Regions from separate parts of the Arthrobacter sp. R3-55 genome, predicted to be linked through region 2. Evidence: riboswitches for the same ligand, from Rfam matches in the RefSeq annotation. Region 2 holds a riboswitch; each other region holds the start of a gene.
The links. Region 2 has a riboswitch for thiamine pyrophosphate ahead of thiC (phosphomethylpyrimidine synthase ThiC). Riboswitches for the same ligand answer to the same signal wherever they lie in the genome.
Positions count from the first base shown of each region.

Region 1: linked by a shared signal. The riboswitch ahead of thiO (glycine oxidase ThiO) and the one ahead of thiC (phosphomethylpyrimidine synthase ThiC) in region 2 are both predicted to bind thiamine pyrophosphate.
Region 3: linked by a shared signal. The riboswitch ahead of M1D51_RS02500 (ECF transporter S component) and the one ahead of thiC (phosphomethylpyrimidine synthase ThiC) in region 2 are both predicted to bind thiamine pyrophosphate.

Region 1 is NZ_CP096423.1:1,539,077-1,545,119, reverse strand. Features, by position in the region: gene M1D51_RS07290 (4a-hydroxytetrahydrobiopterin dehydratase) at 25-360, opposite strand; gene M1D51_RS07285 (thiazole synthase) at 394-1,191, opposite strand; gene thiS (sulfur carrier protein ThiS) at 1,195-1,431, opposite strand; gene thiO (glycine oxidase ThiO) at 1,483-2,703, opposite strand; TPP riboswitch at 2,698-2,816, opposite strand; gene thiE (thiamine phosphate synthase) at 2,844-3,524, shown strand; gene M1D51_RS07265 (ferritin-like fold-containing protein) at 3,559-4,227, opposite strand; gene M1D51_RS07260 (TM2 domain-containing protein) at 4,382-5,332, shown strand; gene M1D51_RS07255 (RNB domain-containing ribonuclease) at 5,444-6,043, shown strand, end outside.
Region 2 is NZ_CP096423.1:1,881,991-1,888,033, reverse strand. Features, by position in the region: gene rpsP (30S ribosomal protein S16) at 1-18, opposite strand, end outside; gene M1D51_RS08790 (hypothetical protein) at 253-690, opposite strand; gene M1D51_RS08785 (VOC family protein) at 792-1,664, opposite strand; gene M1D51_RS08780 (amidohydrolase family protein) at 1,740-2,819, opposite strand; TPP riboswitch at 2,904-3,011, shown strand; gene thiC (phosphomethylpyrimidine synthase ThiC) at 3,007-4,830, shown strand; gene M1D51_RS08770 (alpha/beta fold hydrolase) at 4,813-5,535, opposite strand; gene ffh (signal recognition particle protein) at 5,601-6,043, opposite strand, start outside.
Region 3 is NZ_CP096423.1:511,566-517,608, reverse strand. Features, by position in the region: gene M1D51_RS02505 (ABC transporter ATP-binding protein) at 1-1,323, opposite strand, end outside; gene M1D51_RS02500 (ECF transporter S component) at 1,323-1,943, opposite strand; TPP riboswitch at 2,021-2,157, opposite strand; gene M1D51_RS02495 (NUDIX hydrolase) at 2,662-3,351, shown strand; gene M1D51_RS02490 (DUF4235 domain-containing protein) at 3,388-3,648, shown strand; gene mnhG (monovalent cation/H(+) antiporter subunit G) at 3,727-4,116, opposite strand; gene M1D51_RS02480 (monovalent cation/H+ antiporter complex subunit F) at 4,106-4,384, opposite strand; gene M1D51_RS02475 (Na+/H+ antiporter subunit E) at 4,381-4,947, opposite strand; gene M1D51_RS02470 (Na+/H+ antiporter subunit D) at 4,944-6,043, opposite strand, start outside.

The DNA.
Region 1 (6,043 bases), 340 kb from region 2:
GTCACTGCTGTTTAACGAAACTGTTCACGATCCCGGATAACGCTCCGGCTGAGCCATTGCACCGAGCCCTGCTGCCGCTTCACTCACAGAGGTTGCAGCGGCGACATCGCGTGAGGTGACCTGCCCACCTGCATCGTGGGACACATACCGGACGTGGACCCTGTTGTAGCGCCATTCCAGATCGGGATGGTGGTTCTGTTGTTCAGCGATGTCTCCCACCGCGGCAATAAGTGCCAGCGCCTTGGCCGCCGTCGGGGTTTTGTAGACGGTCACCAGGCCGTCCTGGTATTTCCAATCGGGAAGCCGCAGGAGGGCGGCGTCGATTTCTGCTTGTGTCAGGTGGTCCTTGCTTCCAGCCACGTCCGCTCCTTCGCCCGAAGATCCTGCCAGGCGCTAGAGGAACTCTGCCCGGCCCTCCATGGCCGATGACGCCAAAGCGTGCTCACGCCGCGGAATCCGTCCTGCCTGCCTGGCCAGCCTACCGGCGATCACAGCGTGCTTGAAGGCCTCGCCCATCTGCACCGGATTCTGCGCCCGTGTCACTGCGGTGGCCAGCAGCACTGCGTCGCAGCCCAGTTCCATGGCAAGGGCGGCATCGGAGGCGGTCCCGATTCCTGCGTCGAGCACCACGGGGACTGAGGCCCGGGAGACGATGAGTTCAATGTTGTGCGGGTTCAAGATACCCAGGCCTGTTCCGATCGGCGAGCCAAGTGGCATCACCGCGGCGGCCCCCAGATTTTCCAGGCGCAAAGCCAGAACGGGGTCGTCATTGGTGTAGGCGAAGACTTTGAATCCGCGGTTGACCAGTTGCTCTGTTGCCTCAACCAGTTCCACGGCGTCGGGAAGGAGCGTGTGTTCGTCGGCGATGACTTCCAGCTTCACCCAATCAGTTTCCAAGGCTTCCCGGGCCAGTTCCGCAGTCATCACTGCGTCCTTGGCTGTGAAGCAGCCTGCGGTGTTGGGCAGCACGCGGATGCCGTGGTCCACCAGCAGCTGGAAAAGCGATCCCGTTTCCGCCGGTGAGTAGCGGCGCATGGCAACGGTGGTGAGCTCAGTCCCCGAGGCCAGGAGCGCCGCGCCCAGCCCATCCAGGCTGGGGGCTCCCCCGGTGCCCATGATCAACCGGGAGCCGAGGACGACGTCGTCGATCACCAGGGCGTCCGTGCGGACCTCTGTATTTGCTGTTGTCATGATTCAGCCTCCTTGGACTGCTGTTACCAGTTCGAGTTCGTCTCCGTCGGCGAGCGCCGTTGCAGCCCATTGGCTCCGCGGCACCACTTCGGAGTTACGGGCGACGGCGACACCCAGCTTGCCGCCGTCGGCCGCCTGTCCGCGGTGGTCCAGGACCCGGCCCGTGACGGCGGTGACCACGGTGCTGACCGATGCGTCATCGGCCACTGCGTGATCGGATCCGTTGAGTTTGATGTTCATGCTGTTTCCTTGTTCTCGAGATTAGGGCGGCGCAGGTTCATTGATGGCCCATCAATGAACCCGCGCTGCACTGAAACGGTCCGGGCGGAAAGCTGCCCACCGGTGGTCTGACGAGCCGTTAATCAGCTCACCCACGATCCGTGCCGCTGCGGGCGTCAGGAGGACTCCGTGCCGGAAGAACCCCGTGGCGATCACCAGGCCGTCAACATCCCCGGTGGGACCGGCTGCCCGCCCCAGCAACGGAGCGTTGTCCGGTGTTCCGGGGCGTGCCCGGGCTGTTGCTTCGAGCAGTTCGAGTTCGGCCACTGCGGGGACCAGTACTTGGGCGTCCCGCAGCAGCTGGTAGACGCCGCCTGCTGAGACCGCCTGGGAGGACGCTGACAATCCGTCCTCGCGCTGGGTGGCCCCGATGACCACGGTGCCGTCGTCGCGGGGCACGATGTAGACGGGCACTCCACGGACCATTCCGCGGACCGTGGAGCTGAGGAGCGGCTGAAGGTGTTTAGGAACCCGAAGCCTCAGGATGTCGCCGTACACCGGGCGCACGGGCAGGGTCAGACCGTCCGGGAGTCCGGCCAGTCCGGCCGCTCCCAGCCCGTTTGCCACCACCGTTTCCGCGGCGAGGACAGTGCCATCACCCTCGATTTCCACTCCTGCTACGCGATCTCCGTCCCACAGCAAGCTGTTTGCCTTGGCAGTTACGGCATAACCGCCCGCGGCACCGTGGACCCATGTGGAGTCACCGGCGCAGTGGGCTGCCAACCCCGACAGGAGGCATGAGGCCAGCTTCCGGGGATCCACCTGGTGGTCCGCGGGAATATCGAAGGCGCTGGAGATCTGTGGACTGAGGAGTGGCTCGCGATCGCGGGCGTCGCGCAGGGACAACGGCTCAACCTCCAGGCCGGCAGCAAGCTGTACTGCCCGAAGATCTGCCAACGCCCGGCGGTCCGCGGCGTCGGCACCCACGGCAAGCGTCGGCGTCGTGCGGTATCCGGTGTCTTGCCCTCTGCTACCCAGGTTGGCCGCAAACGCCGGCCACAACCGGGACGACTCGAGCATCAGCTCCAGGAGGTCTTCCTCCTGGTAGTGCAGTTCGCTGACGGGGGCCAGCATTCCGGCGGCCGCGAACGTGGCTCCGGTAGCCGGTGCGGGATCGATCACCACCACTGAGCGGCCCAGCCGCCGGGCTTCGTCAGCGACGCCCAAGCCGATGACGCCGCCACCAATGACGGCAACATCGGCATGCATGGTGGTGTGGCGGGAATCTGCCATTCCGGTTTCCTTCCCTACGCCGGTACTAGCCGGATCAGGTCAAGCGGTCGGCGCTGAAGCCCTCTCAGCCGGACAGTCATATAACGGACGTCGCGGCTCCCGCAGTACGTGCCCAGTTTAGAGGAACTACTCTGGTTTCCATGACCCCGACTGACGCCCTCGCCACCGCCCGCCTGTATCTATGCACTGATGCCCGGAGACGGCAAGGCGATTTTGAAGACTTCGTTGATGCCGCCTTCGAAGGCGGAGTGGACATCATCCAGCTGCGCGACAAAACCTTGGAAGCTGCCGAAGAGTTGGAGTTGCTGGCGGTCCTGCGCGGAGTTGCCGAACGTCACGGACGGCTATGGGCCGTCAATGACCGCGCCGATGTTGCCAGTGTTTCCGGGGCTCCGGTGTTCCACATCGGGCAAAAGGACTTGCCTTTGGGGGTGGCTCGAACGTTGCTGCCGCAGCCCGCCATCGGCCTGTCCACCCACTCCCCTGAGCAGGTCAATGCGGCCATCGCAGCCTCCCCGGGCGATGGAGGCCTGGACTATTTCTGCGTTGGTCCCCTCTGGGCGACACCCACCAAACCCGGCCGTGAAGCTGTGGGATTGGACTTGGTCACATATGCCGCAGAAGCCAGCAAGCGTGCGGAGGAGACCACCGACGGCGCCGTGCACCTGCCGTGGTTTGCCATCGGAGGGATTGATCTCAGCAACGTCGAGCAGGTAGTGGCTGCCGGGGCCGGCAGGATCGTGGTGGTCCGTGCCATCACCGAAGCCACGGACCCGACGACGGCAGCGAAGTCGTTGCTGGAGGCGCTGGACGCCGCCTGATACAGGCAGTTCAGGCTTAGTCCCCGCCACGCCGCTATGCGGTGAGGCCCAGTCCCGTCATCCGGCGCGAGTGCCGCTCGGCCAGCTCGCCTGTCATTCTCTTGACTGACGCACGGGCGTCACCACCGCTTTTCAGTGTCGGGCCCAACTGTGGGTGCTCCATGCCCACCCTTTGCGCCTGCGTGAGCGCTTCCCCCACCAACCGGCGCCCCCACAACGCCAAGCGTGAAGCCAGCCGCGGGTCATCGGCCAAGGCCCGCCGCAGCAGGACACGAAGCACTTCCGTTGCTTGGTCAGGTGAAGCCACCCGCTCCACGAATTGCTGTGTTGCGGGGTCAAGGAAGGTGGCTACAGCGCGGTAGAAGTCCGAGGAGACGGTGTCGATGACGTAGGCCTTCATCACGGATTCGAACCAGTCCGCGGGTTTGGTGCGTTCATGGAAGTGGTCAAAGGAGCGTTGGAAGGGCATCATGGCCTCTTCAGGATCGAGGCCCATCTCTGTGAGCCGATCACTCAACAACGCGAAGTTTCCGTAGGCTCCGACCGCAATTTTGGCCAGCACCGATCTGTCGTGGAGGGTTGGAGCGAATCGGGAGTCGGATGAAAGCCGGCCGAAAGCGGACAATTCTCCGTAAGCCATGGCGCCCAGCAGTTCAGGCGCGAGTTGTCCCGCAGAATCTGCGACGTCCCGGGAAGTGCCCATGGTCCAAGAGTATCCCTGGCTATCCACAAGCCTCCCTGATGGTTTGCCGGCAGAGACGGGGGTGCTACTAGGCTTACTGGAAGTGAGTTGACCGTCCGGCCTGCCTGCGGGCCATGTGTCCTCCTCCTCGCACCCATTCCCTGAAGGATGATTCATGAGTAACCCCAGCTACCCGCCCATGCCCGACAACGGGAACGGAACTCCCCCAGTACCGCCTGCATCAGGTGCCTACGGCAACCAGGGCCAGTATCAGGGCGGACCGCCGTCCCCGTATCAGCCAGGGATCTCTTCCAGCCCTTACGGTGCACCCGGCACGGGCACCCCCGCCAAGTCCTTCATGGTCACCTGGCTCCTGTCCTTGCTTCTGGGTGGCCTCGGTGTCGACCGCTTCTACTTGGGCAAGATCGGCACCGGCATTGCCAAGCTGCTCACGGCGGGCGGGCTCGGCATCTGGTCCATCGTGGACCTCATCATCACGCTGACCGGCAATGCGCGGGACAAGGAAGGCCGCCCGCTGCAGGGCTATCCGGAAAATAAGAAGAAGGCGTGGATCATCACGCTCGTTGTCTGGCTCGTCGGCCTGATTCTTGGAATCGTGTCCACCGTGTTGTCCCTGACTTTGATGGCCGCTGCGGTCCAAGGACAGGCCAAGCCCGTCCCCGCCGCACCGTCGGCTTCGCAGGAAGCCCCGGCCCCGTCACAGGGCCCTGCCGGTGACGGCAACTCCTTCGAGGTCACGGTGTCCGAGGGCAACACCGTCAACGTCACCATCCTTAACACCGGGTACACCACCGAAATCCCGGAAATGGCTTACATGAAGCCGCTCAACGGCGGGTTCCTCCTGCTGGAGGTTTCCTGGGAGACCACCGCCGGCTCCAGCTTCGTCGCGCCCAGCAACTTCGACGCCTTCGACGCTGAGGGCAAAGAAGGCGACCGGATCTTCCTTGACGACAGTCTGGGCGGTCTTCTCTCCGGCGATGTCGCCGCAGGAGACATACAGCAGGGCGTCATCGCCTTCGACATCAAAAACGGTCCCACCACAGTGGTCATCAAAAATGACGTTGGTGACAAAGCAGCCAGCTTTACCCTGACCCCGGCAGGCTAAGTCCTTACCAGGTCAAACAGCTGTGCCAAGAGCCCGTTGCCCTCCGGTGGCAGCGGGCTTTTGCGTGCGGCTGCGAAGACTATCCGCCGTTTTCGGGCTAACCTGATTTTCGTGTCACATCATCGGATAGCGCCCAACGTCGACGACTCCTCGGACCAGCTCGCTGCAGCCCTTGCGGCCCTAAGGACGGAGTTGGAACTCCCCTCTGCGTACCCGGCCGAGGCGGTGGCGGAAGCTCAGCAGGCCGTGGAAAACCTCAGGTTGCCGGAGCAAGACCTGCGGGATGTCCCTTTTGTCACCATTGACCCTGCCACCTCCACAGACCTGGACCAGGCCCTGTTCATTGATCGCGCAGGAGAGGGTTACAAGGTCCTGTATGCGATCGCCGATGTGCCATCCTTCGTAGCTCCGGGCGGGGCTCTCGATGCCGAGACCCGGCAGCGCGGACAGACTTTCTATGCCCCCGACGGCCGCATCCCCCTGCACCCCGAGGTCATCAGCGAAAACGCCGGAAGCCTGCTGGCTGACCAGGACTGTGCTGCCTTCGTGTGGGACTTCGACCTCAACGCCGATGCTGAAGTGATGTCCGTGAGCGTCGCCCGGGCTGCAGTCCGGAGCCGGGCGAAACTGAGCTACAAGGGCGCCCAGCAACAAATCGACGACGGTACGGCCCCTCCGGTCCTGCAGCTCCTTAAGGAAGTGGGACTGAAA
Region 2 (6,043 bases):
GCGAATCTTTACGGCCACTTTTGTGGTCACTCCTGTTTCTGAAACGAGGTGAACCCGACGTTCTGCACCCGTGGGGCGGGCCATACTGGACGGTTCGAAGGACAAGATACGTGCACGGAGAGAGGGGCCGCACCGATCGAGTACCTGTCTATTGTGCCAGATGCCCGGAGCAAATACGACTTACGCCACCTGGGTCCGTGTGTTGTTGCTCACCCGAGGGTGGAAACTGGGGCCCGAGCGCGGGCCCGGGTGCTATTCGGACCAGACGTAGAGGCCGGAACGTTCAACCTTCTCGACGTCGGTTGCCAGGGCAGCCAACTGTTGAACGTACTGGCGGGATTGGGCGGCATCAAAGGGCATGTCGTCCTGGGCAGCCCAGGCGGCAGCAACGTCGTCGAGGACGTTGGAGTCACCTTCGCTCTCATAGGTCAGCAGTTCGGCCAGCGCACGCACCATGGCCTCGGGGACTCCGAGGAGCGCGTCACTGGTCACATCAACCAGGGCAAGTTCATAATCAGCACCCGCTGCGTGGACCGCTTGGCCCGCGAGGTCGCCCAACTGCTCCACTTCGAAGTCAGTGATGCCGTCAATCCTGACGGCGGGGCCGGCGACGTCGGCGCCCTTGTCCAGGGCAGCTGCCCTCTTGAGTGCTTCATCGTGGGTGGCAACAAAAATTTCGGCAAAGCCCATGGAAAGTACTCTCATTCCTTCGTGCTGACGGGGCGGCGGCACACAACCCGAATGGTTCCGTGCCGTCACTGCCCAGCCTAGTGCAGCAGATGCGACGCGGCTTAGCGAACTGCGACCCGCAACTTGTTCCGCCACGGATCCTCAAAGTGAAGCTCGGCACCGGTGTGATGATTCTCCACGCCTGCAACCTTCAAACGATCCGCCAGGGCGGCTACGTCCTCGGCACCAGGGACTTCAATGAGCACTTCCCCCAGACCCAGAGTGTCCTTCCGGGGGCCGGCACCACGGCTGTTCCAGACATTCATGGCCATGTGGTGGTGATAGCCGCCGGCGGAAACGAACAGCGCCTGACCATGCCAGCCCGCGGTCCGCTCAAAACCAAGGGTTTCCACATAGAAGCGCTGGGCAGTTGCGACGTCACCTACCTGCAAGTGGACGTGTCCGATTCCCGCCGCCGCCTGGTGTTGGCCGGTCACCGCAGCTTCGTTGAGGTGCTGTTGGAGGAATCGCTGCGGCGGCAGGGCCACATTGTCCATCACCACGCTCTTGCCGTCCCACTGCCACAGTTCCCGCGGCTTGTCATAGTAGAGCTCAATGCCATTGCCCTCGGGGTCTGTGAAGTAGAACGCTTCGCTGACCAGGTGGTCGGCGCTGCCCGCAAAGGCGCGGGGCTCGTATTCGGCGGCGGTAGCGATCGTCGCGGCCAGGGACGGCTGGTCTTCGAACAGGATGGCCGTATGGAACAGACCCGCCTCCCCGCGGCCTGGAATCCGGAGGCCGGACGCCGGAGCGAGATGCACCACCGGCTTCCCGACGCGCCCAAGATACAAACCGCCGTCCTGCTCGGCCACGATTTCCAGGCCAAGGGCCCGCTGATAATAGTCACTCATGACCTTCATGTCGCCAACCTTGAGCATTACCGTGCCCATGGTGAGTTCAGCCGGCAGAAGATCCTGGCTCAATGGTGTGGTCATGCGAAGCTCCTGTTTCCGCGGTGCCGCCTATCGACACCTTCTACAGACTAAATTACTTGAAGCTTCAATTTATTCCTAACGAACCAGTGAACCACGAAGAACAATGTGTTGGAGGCGGGAAACACTCTCCAGCCGGAGCCGCGGATCCTCGGAACACAGCACGACGTCGGCGCTCGCCCCTTCGCTGATCCCTTCGGCTCCCAGCCACTCACGGGCGCCCCAGGTTGCGGCGTCCAGGACCGCCGCCGGCGGCAGGCCGGCGTCGTGCAGTTCTTTCATCTCATCGGCGATCCTGCCGTGCCTGATCACACTGCCGGCATCCGTGCCCGTGTAGATTGACACGCCCGCCTCAAAGGCCTCCAGCACACGCTCGCGCCGCCGCTCCCACAGACGCATCATATGGTCCGCGTAGTCGGGAAACTTCGGAGCAGCCTGGGCGGCAATATCGGGGAAGGTGGCGATATTGACCAGCGTGGGAACGATCGGCACGGACTGCTCCACCAAGCGGGGAATGTGCCGCGGCAGCAGGCCCGTTGCATGTTCAATGCAATCAATATCGGCATCTAGCATGTGGTCGATGGTGTCCTCGGCAAAGCAGTGCGCGGTTACCCTGGCGCCCTCATCGTGGGCGGCGGAGATGGCGTCCTTCACGATGTCGGCCGGGAACGAGGCGGCGAGATCGCCGTGGCCCCGGTCAATCCAGTCCCCCACCAACTTCACCCACCCGTCACCGTCCCGGGCTTCCTTCCGAACCGTCTCGACGAGATCGCCGGGTTCGATTTCGTGGCCCAACCCACGGATATACCGCCGGCTCCGGGCAATGTGCCGGCCCGCCCGGATCAGCCGGGGCAAGTCTGTACGCTGCTGGACCCATCTGGTGTCGCTGGGAGACCCGGCGTCGCGGATCAACAGCGTACCGGCGTCGAGGTCGGCCCGGGCCTGGGCAAAGGTGGCCTGCTCGCCAACGGCGCCGCCCACTCCCAGACCAATGTGGCAGTGAGCGTCAACAAAACCCGGGAGGACCCAGCCATCCAGTACACGGTCCGGCGCCTTCGCGGGACGGACAAAGGTCAGGATGCCGTCCACGGACCACATCCCGTGGCGTTCCTCGCTGCTCGAGACGAGCACGGGTCCGGAAAATTCGATGGTGGCCATGGAAAAAGCCTAGTCTGCCGCAGTGCCTTGAAGGTTGGTGCACGCATGTGACTGGGTGCCTGTTGGCAGCTGTGGTAGCTTCGTCTACGACCACACGGGTGCCCTTGCAGGGGCTGAGATCGGACTGAAGCAGTCTGCGACCGTTGAACCTGTCCGGGTAATGCCGGCGAAGGAAGTGAGTAATCCTTTGAGCACCACCAAAACACAGCACAGCCCTGCCCAAAATGCGGTTGGATCCGCGACCCAGGCCATGAAGTCCCATTCCTTGGCCTACCGCGAGGATAAGGAGAACGGAATCCGGGTTCCCTTCACGGAGATCGCGCTGGAACCTTCCCCGAACGGCAAAGCCAACCACCCGTTCCAGGTGTACCGCACGGCAGGTCCCGGCAGTGACCCCATCATGGGATTGGAACCATTCCGCGCTGCCTGGATCGAGGACCGCGCAGACACCGAGGCCTACTCCGGGCGGCAACGAAACCTGCTCGATGACGGAAGGTCCGCGGTTAGGCGCGGGGAAGCATCAGCGGAATGGAAGGGCGCGAAACCAGTGCCTCGACGCGCCGTCGAAGGTAGGACCGTCACGCAGATGCACTATGCCAGGCAGGGGATGGTGACTCCTGAGATGCAGTTCGTCGCACTGCGGGAAAACTGTGATGTTGAGCTGGTCAGAAGCGAAGTAGCCGCGGGGCGGGCCATCATTCCCAACAACATCAACCACCCCGAGTCAGAACCGATGATCATCGGCAAAGCCTTCCTGGTGAAGATCAATGCCAACATCGGTAACTCGGCAGTTACCAGCTCCATCGCAGAAGAAGTGGACAAGCTGCAGTGGGCTACACAATGGGGTGCCGATACCGTCATGGACCTTTCCACCGGTGATGACATCCACACCACGCGGGAGTGGCTGATCCGCAACTCCCCTGTCCCGATCGGGACCGTCCCCATCTACCAGGCCCTGGAAAAGGTTAACGGCGAAGCCAACAAGCTGACATGGGAGATCTTCCGGGACACCGTGATGGAGCAATGCGAGCAAGGCGTGGACTACATGACCATCCACGCCGGCGTGCTGCTGCGCTATGTGCCCCTGACGGCCAACCGGGTGACCGGAATCGTCTCCCGCGGCGGGTCGATCATGGCCGGCTGGTGCCTGGCGCACCACCAGGAAAACTTCCTGTACACCCACTTTGACGAGCTCTGCGAAATTTTCGCCCGCTACGACGTCGCCTTCTCCCTGGGCGACGGCCTGCGACCGGGTGCGATCGCCGACGCCAACGATGCCGCCCAGTTTGCCGAATTGGACACCCTGGCCGAGCTGACGCAGCGGGCGTGGGAGTTCGATGTCCAGGTCATGGTGGAAGGACCGGGCCATGTGCCGTTCCACCTGGTCAGGGAGAACGTGGAACGGCAGCAGGAACTTTGCAAGGGAGCTCCGTTCTACACCTTGGGACCTTTGGTCACCGATGTAGCCCCTGGCTATGACCACATCACCTCAGCCATCGGTGCCACCGAGATCGCCAGATACGGGACTGCCATGCTCTGTTATGTGACGCCCAAGGAACATTTGGGCCTTCCAAACAAGGATGACGTGAAAACGGGCGTCATCACCTACAAGATCGCAGCACATGCCGCCGACCTCGCCAAGGGCCATCCCGGGGCCCATGAACGCGACGATGCGCTGTCCAAGGCCAGGTTCGAGTTCCGTTGGCGCGACCAGTTCGCCCTCTCGCTGGATCCGGAGACGGCGGAAGCATTCCACGACGAAACGTTGCCGGCAGAACCTGCCAAGACCGCTCATTTCTGCTCCATGTGCGGCCCCAAGTTCTGTTCGATGCGCATCAGCCAGGACATCCGGGACGAATACGGATCAGCGGAAGCACAAGCAGCGATCACAGAAATGTACAGCGGCATGCGCGGGAAGAGCCAGGAATTCCTGGCCTCGGGTGGAAAAGTCTATTTGCCGGAACTTCAGGTCCCCACCGCAGTTGAGGCCGGTTCAGGAAGCCTGGACTGACATGGCCCGCCTGACGTCCGCAACAAACGAACGGATAATGTGATCTCCGTCCAGTGAGTCCTGGGGCCGGTGCCCTCCCGCTGCTACCCGGCGGAGGGCGCCGGTCTCCTGGAGATAACCGGCAATTTCCTCGTAGAGGGGTTCCCACCCGCCAGTGAGTACCAAGGTAGGGACGCCGGGGACAATGTGCAGCGGAGCATCCCATGGCGGGGCCTGGAGCCTGAGCCTGCGGGCTGAACGCCGGGCTTCGGGAGAATCCAATCCCCCGGTCTCGGCAGAGAACGCCCGGCGGTAGTACTCACGCTGGTAGTCGGCATCGTTGAGCTGGTTGCGGACATCGAACAGCGGCCCCATGAGGGCACGGTGGGATGCGGTGGCTGGAAGCTCGGCAGTCAGGGACAGGCAGGCAGGCTCAACCAGGCTCAGCGAATACACCAGGTCCGGGCGCTCGATAGCTGCAAGCATGGCGGAAATGGCACCTTGCTCGTGCGCAACCACATGGCCGCCGCCCGAATCCGCGAGGGCATTGATGACAATGGCAACGTCAGCGGCGACGCTCGATTCCAATGGTTCGGCAGCGGCGTCGAAGCCGTGCCGGCGTAGGAACAGCGCGTCATAGGCAAGGGCCATGCCGTGCTGTTTCGGCCAGGCAGCGGCACCGAAACTACCCAGGCCGTGAACGAAGACTACGCGCTGCTTATGCATTGGTTCAGCCTATTCCACGGCCCTGACATCCCAACTGCAAACGCCGTTGGGATGCCGGCCACAGCCTATTTACCGAGGAACTTCTCGAAGCCCTTGGGAAGGTTGAGCGAAGAGGGGTCGAAGTCCGCCGCGCCCTGTCCGAAAGCCGCACCCGACGGCGCTGCCGAGGCTGCGTTCGCCCGCTTGGCTTCGGCATCCCGCAGTTCCTGTGCGGCCTTTGCCGGATTGCCGGAACGAGCCTTCTTCTTGGGCGCATTCTTGCCGCCCTTGCGTCCTCCGCCCGGGCCGCCAAGGCCAGGCATTCCGGGCATTCCCGGCATGCCGCCGCCCTGGGCTAGCTTCTTCATCATCTTCTGGGCCTGGGCAAACCGCTCCAACAGGCCGTTGACCTCGGACACGTGGACGCCGGAACCCTTGGCGATACGGGCACGGCGTGAGCCGTTGATGATCTTGGGAGCTACGCGCTCGTGCGGCGTCATGGACCGGACGATTGCCTCGACACGGTCGA
Region 3 (6,043 bases), 1.4 Mb from region 2:
CGTGGCCACCGAAAGCCGCCGCTTCTCGCCCCCGGAGAGCGTGTAGGGGTTGGCATCCACCAGGTGTGTGAGTCGCAGCCGCTCCAGGAGCTCGTCCACGCGTTCCTCACCGTGGCCCAAATGCCTGGGACCAAACATCAATTCGTCCAGCACGTTGCCTGTGACAAACTGGTGCTCCGGTTCCTGGAACACCGTGCCGATACGGGAGATCAGCTGCTCCGCTTTCCACTTGAACGGGTCAATACCCGCACCCTCGGAAAGCTCGACGGCGGCACTCACCGTACCGTCCACCGGCGCCAAAAGACCGGCCAATGTGAGCGCAAAAGTGGACTTGCCGGCACCGTTCGGTCCTGTGACCGTCAGGGCTTGGCCTGCCCTGACCTGTGCACTGATCCCGGATTGCGCGGGGACGGGCGGTATGGTTTTGAAGCCCTTGCGCCGCGGTTTTTCCCGGGACACGGCCAGATCCTGGGTTGCCAGGAGAAGCTGCGCGGTGTCGGGCTGGTTCAGGCGGCCCCTGGTTGCAGGAACGTACCCCGGCACCCAGACACCGGCCGACATCAGCATGGTGCGGGCTTCGGACAGGACCTGGTCCGGTGGGCCGTCCAAGAGGACGCCGGCGGTTGACCCAGGCGCCAGGACCACAATCCGGTCCACCAGGTCCTTCCATACGGACACCCGGTGTTCCACAACCACCAAGGTGGCACCGGTCTTATCCAGGCAGCGCCGAACAGCATCACGGACTTCCAGCACTCCGGCCGGATCCAGGTTGGCCGTCGGCTCGTCCAAGAGGATCAGGCCGGGGCGCATCGCCAAAATACCGGCAAGCGCAAGGCGCTGCTTTTGGCCTCCGGACAGTGCCGCCGTCGGGTGATCCAGTGGCAAACCGCCGCCGGCAGCGGTGCGCAACCCGACGTCGTCGAGCGCTTCATGGACGCGGGACCAAATCTCCTCGCGCGGAACGGCAAGGTTTTCCGCGCCGAAAGCGACGTCGTCACCCACCCGGGACAGCACCACTTGCGTCTCGGGGTCCTGCTGCATCAGCCCTGCGCGCCCACGTTGCTCGCGGGGCGCAACACCGTCGATCAGCAGGGAGCCGGTCTCGTCAGAGTCGTCTTCCTCATCGCTCAGCACGCCGGCAAGGGCATGCAGGAGCGTGGACTTGCCGGCACCCGAAGGCCCCAGCAACAGCACGCGCTCTCCCGGTTCAATCCGGAGATCGAGGCTTTGAACGGCGGCTTGGGCCCGGCCGGCATGCCGCCAACCCCAGCCCTCAGCTGAGATGGCGGCAGGCCTCACCGTGCCGCTTTGCGTGGCGGACATCAGCTGAAGACTGGCTCCGAAGCGGCCTTGCGCGATGCGAAGGAGCTCAGCACGCCGGTCTTTGCCAGGCCGCGGGTGGCGATCCAGGACAGTGCGCCGGCGATTATTGCACCGGAAATCGTGGTGAAGGTGATGTAGGCCAGTTTGTCGACGGCCTCGTAGGCAATGTTCCAGCCCCAAGGCAGGAAGGAGTCGTTGAGACCGCAAAAGAGGCCCGCACCGGCGCCGGCAAGGAGGGCAGCCGGCAGGTTGAACTTCTTGTACCGGAAAGCGGCAAAGATGAGCTCGGCACCCAGACCCTGCAGAACGCCGGAGATGAGTACCGTGGTGCCGTACTGCGAACCCATGATGAGCTCCCCTGTAGCCGCAACAGCTTCACAGAAGAGCGCTGCCCCTGGCTTGCGGATAATGAGCATGCCCAGCACTGCGGGGATCATCCAACCACCGGCGATCAAGCCTGTCAGGGGCGGATATGTCGCGTTCATGGGGATGGACACCAGAGCAGCGCCCTGGGACCAGGCCCAGAAGATCACGCCGCCGGCAATGGCGATCAAGGCCGCCACAACAATGTCTACAACACGCCAGTTATAACTGGTCTTCTTCACGTTTACCGTGGTCATTTTCTGCCTCCTGAGGTTACAGGAGGGGAAAGTGCTCCCCGGATCCCGGGATCGGCTTGCGCCGCCCGTTTCCGGACACTCTGAGAAGCTCGACTCCCTTGCGCCGGTACTAACCGGATCAGGTTCGAGGGTCTGCGGCTGTCCGCACTCTCAGCGCCCTCGCGTCACCTGCATCTCTGCAAGGAACGACGGCGGCGCTCCCCTGTCGTTATCAAATCTGCCCTGATGGGCTGGTTCAGTTTACACCTGGGCGTGTTGCCGGCGCTGGCCCCCTGCCGGAATGCGGTCACAATCGGCTCTGCCCGTGCCCGTTGCGAGGCCCGCTCTGCGCCCCACCCCCGGGATCTCACACGCACACCAGGCCCCACAACAAAACCCACCCACGTTGCGAGGCCCGCTCTGCGCCCCACCCCCGGGATCTCACACGCACACCAGGCCCCACAACAACCCCCCCTACGTTGCGAGGCCCGCTCTGCGCCCCACTCCCGGGATTTAGCACGCACACCAGGCCCCACAACAACACCCACCCACGTTGCGAGGCCCGCTCTGCGCCCCACCCCCGGGAATTAGCACGCACACCAGGCCCCACAACAACACCCCCTACGTTGCGAGGCCCGCTCTGCGCCCCACCCCCGGGAACTAGCACGCACACCAGACCCCACAACCCGACCTGAGAGAATGAACCAGCAGAATCCACCGCGGCAAAAGGGGCACCTCCATGACTGACCTTCCCCAGCACGACCTCCCCCTTCCCACTGATGTATCCGAACCCCGGCTCGCTGCCAGCGTCATCCTGCTCCGCGATGCACCCGGTGGTCTCCAAGCGTTCGTCCAGCACAGGGTGAGCACCATGGATTTCGCGGCCGGAATGGTGGTCTTCCCGGGAGGCCGGGTGGATGCTGCGGACGAGTCAGGCTGGGACTACCCAGCGGACCTGCTTGAACGCCACGCCGCCGCCTGGCATTCAAGCTCAATCGGCACCGACCATTCACAGGCGCCCACCCGTGCCGGCACGGTCCTCAGTGCCGCAATCCGTGAAGTCCAAGAGGAGTCCGGGCTGAGCATCAGCGCCACGGATCTCCGCCCTTGGGCCAACTGGATCACGCCCACGGACATGCCGAAGCGCTTTGACACCTATTTTTATGTTGCCAAACCGGCCCCGGAAGCTACCCCCCGGCATCAAACCACGGAGGCGTGGCAGTCGTTGTGGATGCCCGTGGATCAGATCCTGGAATCCGAAGCAGCCGGGACCCTGAAGCTCATGCCGCCCACGTATTACCTGCTCAAAGAAATTGCGGAGTTTGAAACCGTTGAGGCTGTGTGGTCCGCAGAACACGCGGTCGTTCCGGTACTGGCACCGGCGGGTTCGCTGGCTGCGTTTCTGAAGGAGCGGGAAAGCCGCCGCTAGCGCTTGGGTGGGCCCACGGCCAGCTAGGCTGGGGGCATGAACCTCTTCTTCAAGCTGCTGGGCACCGGAGTGAGCCTCGGAGCAGGCTTCGTCGGTACAAAACTCGTCAACAAAGGGTGGGAAAAGGCCACTGGCAACAAGCCGCCCCTGGGCAATGACGACATGGAGACGAGCTTGCGTTCCGCACTGACTTTCGCCCTGATCTCGGCCTTCGTCAGCACGCTCATCCAAGTCCTGGCGAGCAGGGGCACTCAGCGCGCCATTGCACGCTTCGCCAAGACCCACGACATCGTCTAGGCACCAACAGAAGCAACGCGGGGTCACTTCCTGCCCATCCCTCAGGGGATTCAGGGCCGGAGGTGACCCCGCGTCGTTCTAACGTTCCGTGGGCTCTTGCCCCGCAGCTGCCCGCTGCACAACGGCCTCGAGTTCATCCTTCGTGAGCATCTCGCGGTGGCCGTGCTTGGTGCGGTAGGCGGAGCGGCCCACCATGTGGGCGGACACCGGTGCGGTCAGCAGTTGGAAGATCCATGCCACCAGAAGGACAGGCCACACCCACCACGTCCGCATCTGGAGGCCGATCGCGGCAAGCATGAGGAACAGTCCCAGAACCTGCGGCTTGGTGGCTGCGTGCATGCGGCTCATGAGGTCCGGGAATCGCAGCAAACCGATGGCAGCACCCAGGGACATCAGCGCACCAACCACCAGGAACACAGCGGTGACGGCATCGATCACGGCATCCACGCCGGTTGCGTCAGGACTCATTGCTCTGTTCCCTCCGTTCCGCGACGAACCGTGCAACGGTCACCGATCCAATGAACCCGATCACCGCGAGGGCCACCAGCAACATGAGGTTGTTGAGGTGCCTGTTCATTGCCATGTCGATTGCAAGGGCAGCGCCCAGGATGGCCAACAGGACATCCGATGCCAGAACCCTGTCCAGCAACGACGGGCCGATCGCGATGCGGACAATAGCCCCTGCCGCGGCCAAGCTGAGGATCACAGCTGTGGCGACGAGAACAAATTCCTTCATAGCGTTGCCCCTTCCATTCCCGGACGCTGTTCGGAATCCAAGGCCGCGACTTCTTCCCGAGTGCCCATGATCCGGATCAATCGCGCCTCGATGACGCGTGTTTCCTCACGGATCTTTTGGATATCCGCTTCTTCATAAATATTGAGCGCGTGCAAGTACAGGGTGGACGTTGAGCGGTCCACTTCCACCACCAGCGAACCCGGGATCAACGAGATCACGTGGCCCGTGGCCGTCACCATCAGGTCCGAGTGGCTCCGCAGGGGAACGGCGACGACGGCGCTGCGCACCTTGGGTCCCTTGACTACAGCCAGGAACAACACCAGGAAGCTCGCTGCCACCACTTTGCCCAGGAACATCAGCGCGAAAGGAATGGCGCGAAGGATGTTGAACCGGCCGCTGAGCTCCACCGGCGGAAGATAGAACAACTTGGCAACCAGGACTGCGATCAGGGCACCGAAAAGCAGGTTCCCCGGGCTGAAGTCCCGCCACAGGGCGCCCCAGACAATGACCAGCCAGATGAGCAGTGGGAGCTCGGTGCGGAATGAGATGGGCTTACGGCTCATTTGGCATCACCCGTCTGTGCTTCCTCGGGCTGGGCAAGCGGTGGCACTTCGACAGAATCGCCCAGGACCGAGTGGATATAGGCCGAACGGTCCAGCATGATCCCTGCGGAACCGTCGGCCACCTGGAAGAGTGGACCCGCGAAGACCGTCAGCGCAACACCGAAAACCACCAGTCCCGCCGTCGAGCCCACCATGGTGCGCGGCAGGACGCCCACGTTCCCGGGGGTCATGAGCACCGGGTCCGGATACTCGGCGTCTTCGGGCTTGCGCCAGAAGGCCCTGTTCCAGACACGGGCGATTGCCAGGAGTGTCAGAAGGCTGGTCACCACCCCGCCTACCACCAAAGTAATGGCCAAGGGCGTCCCCAGTTCCACACCTGCTTGCAGGAGGCCGAGCTTTCCAAGGAATCCTGAGAATGGCGGGATGCCCGCCAGGTTCATGGCTGGAATGAAGAACAGCAGGGCCAGCAACGGGGAGAGTTTGGCCAAGCCTCCCAACCTGTCAATGGACGAACTGCCGCCCCTGCGTTCTATGAGGCCTGTGACCAGGAACAGGCTGGTCTGGACAGTAATGTGGTGCGCCACGTAGAAGACTGCGGCGCCCAAGCCAGCGACGGAACTCATGGCCAGGCCGAACACCATGTACCCGATGTGGCTCACCAGGGTAAACGACAAGAGACGTTTGATGTCGCTCTGCGCCAGGGCACCCAATATGCCCACCACCATGGTCAGCAACGCCACCACCATGAGCGGAACGTTCAGCGTGTCCCCGGGGAACAGCAGCGTCTCGGTGCGGACCATGGCGTAGACACCCACCTTGGTCAGCAACCCGGCGAACACTGCCGTGACCGGTGCCGGCGCTGTGGGATAGGAGTCAGGAAGCCAGAAGGACAACGGGAACACAGCGGCCTTGATGCCGAAAGCCACCAGGAGCATAACGTGCAGGAGGTTTTGCGTGCCTTGGTCCAATTCCGCCAACTTGATGGCCAGGTCCGCCATCGTGATGGTTCCGGTGGCACCGTAGATCATGGCGATGGCAACGAGGAACAGCACCGAGGAGACCACTGAGACCACCACATAAGTGACGCCTGCCCGGA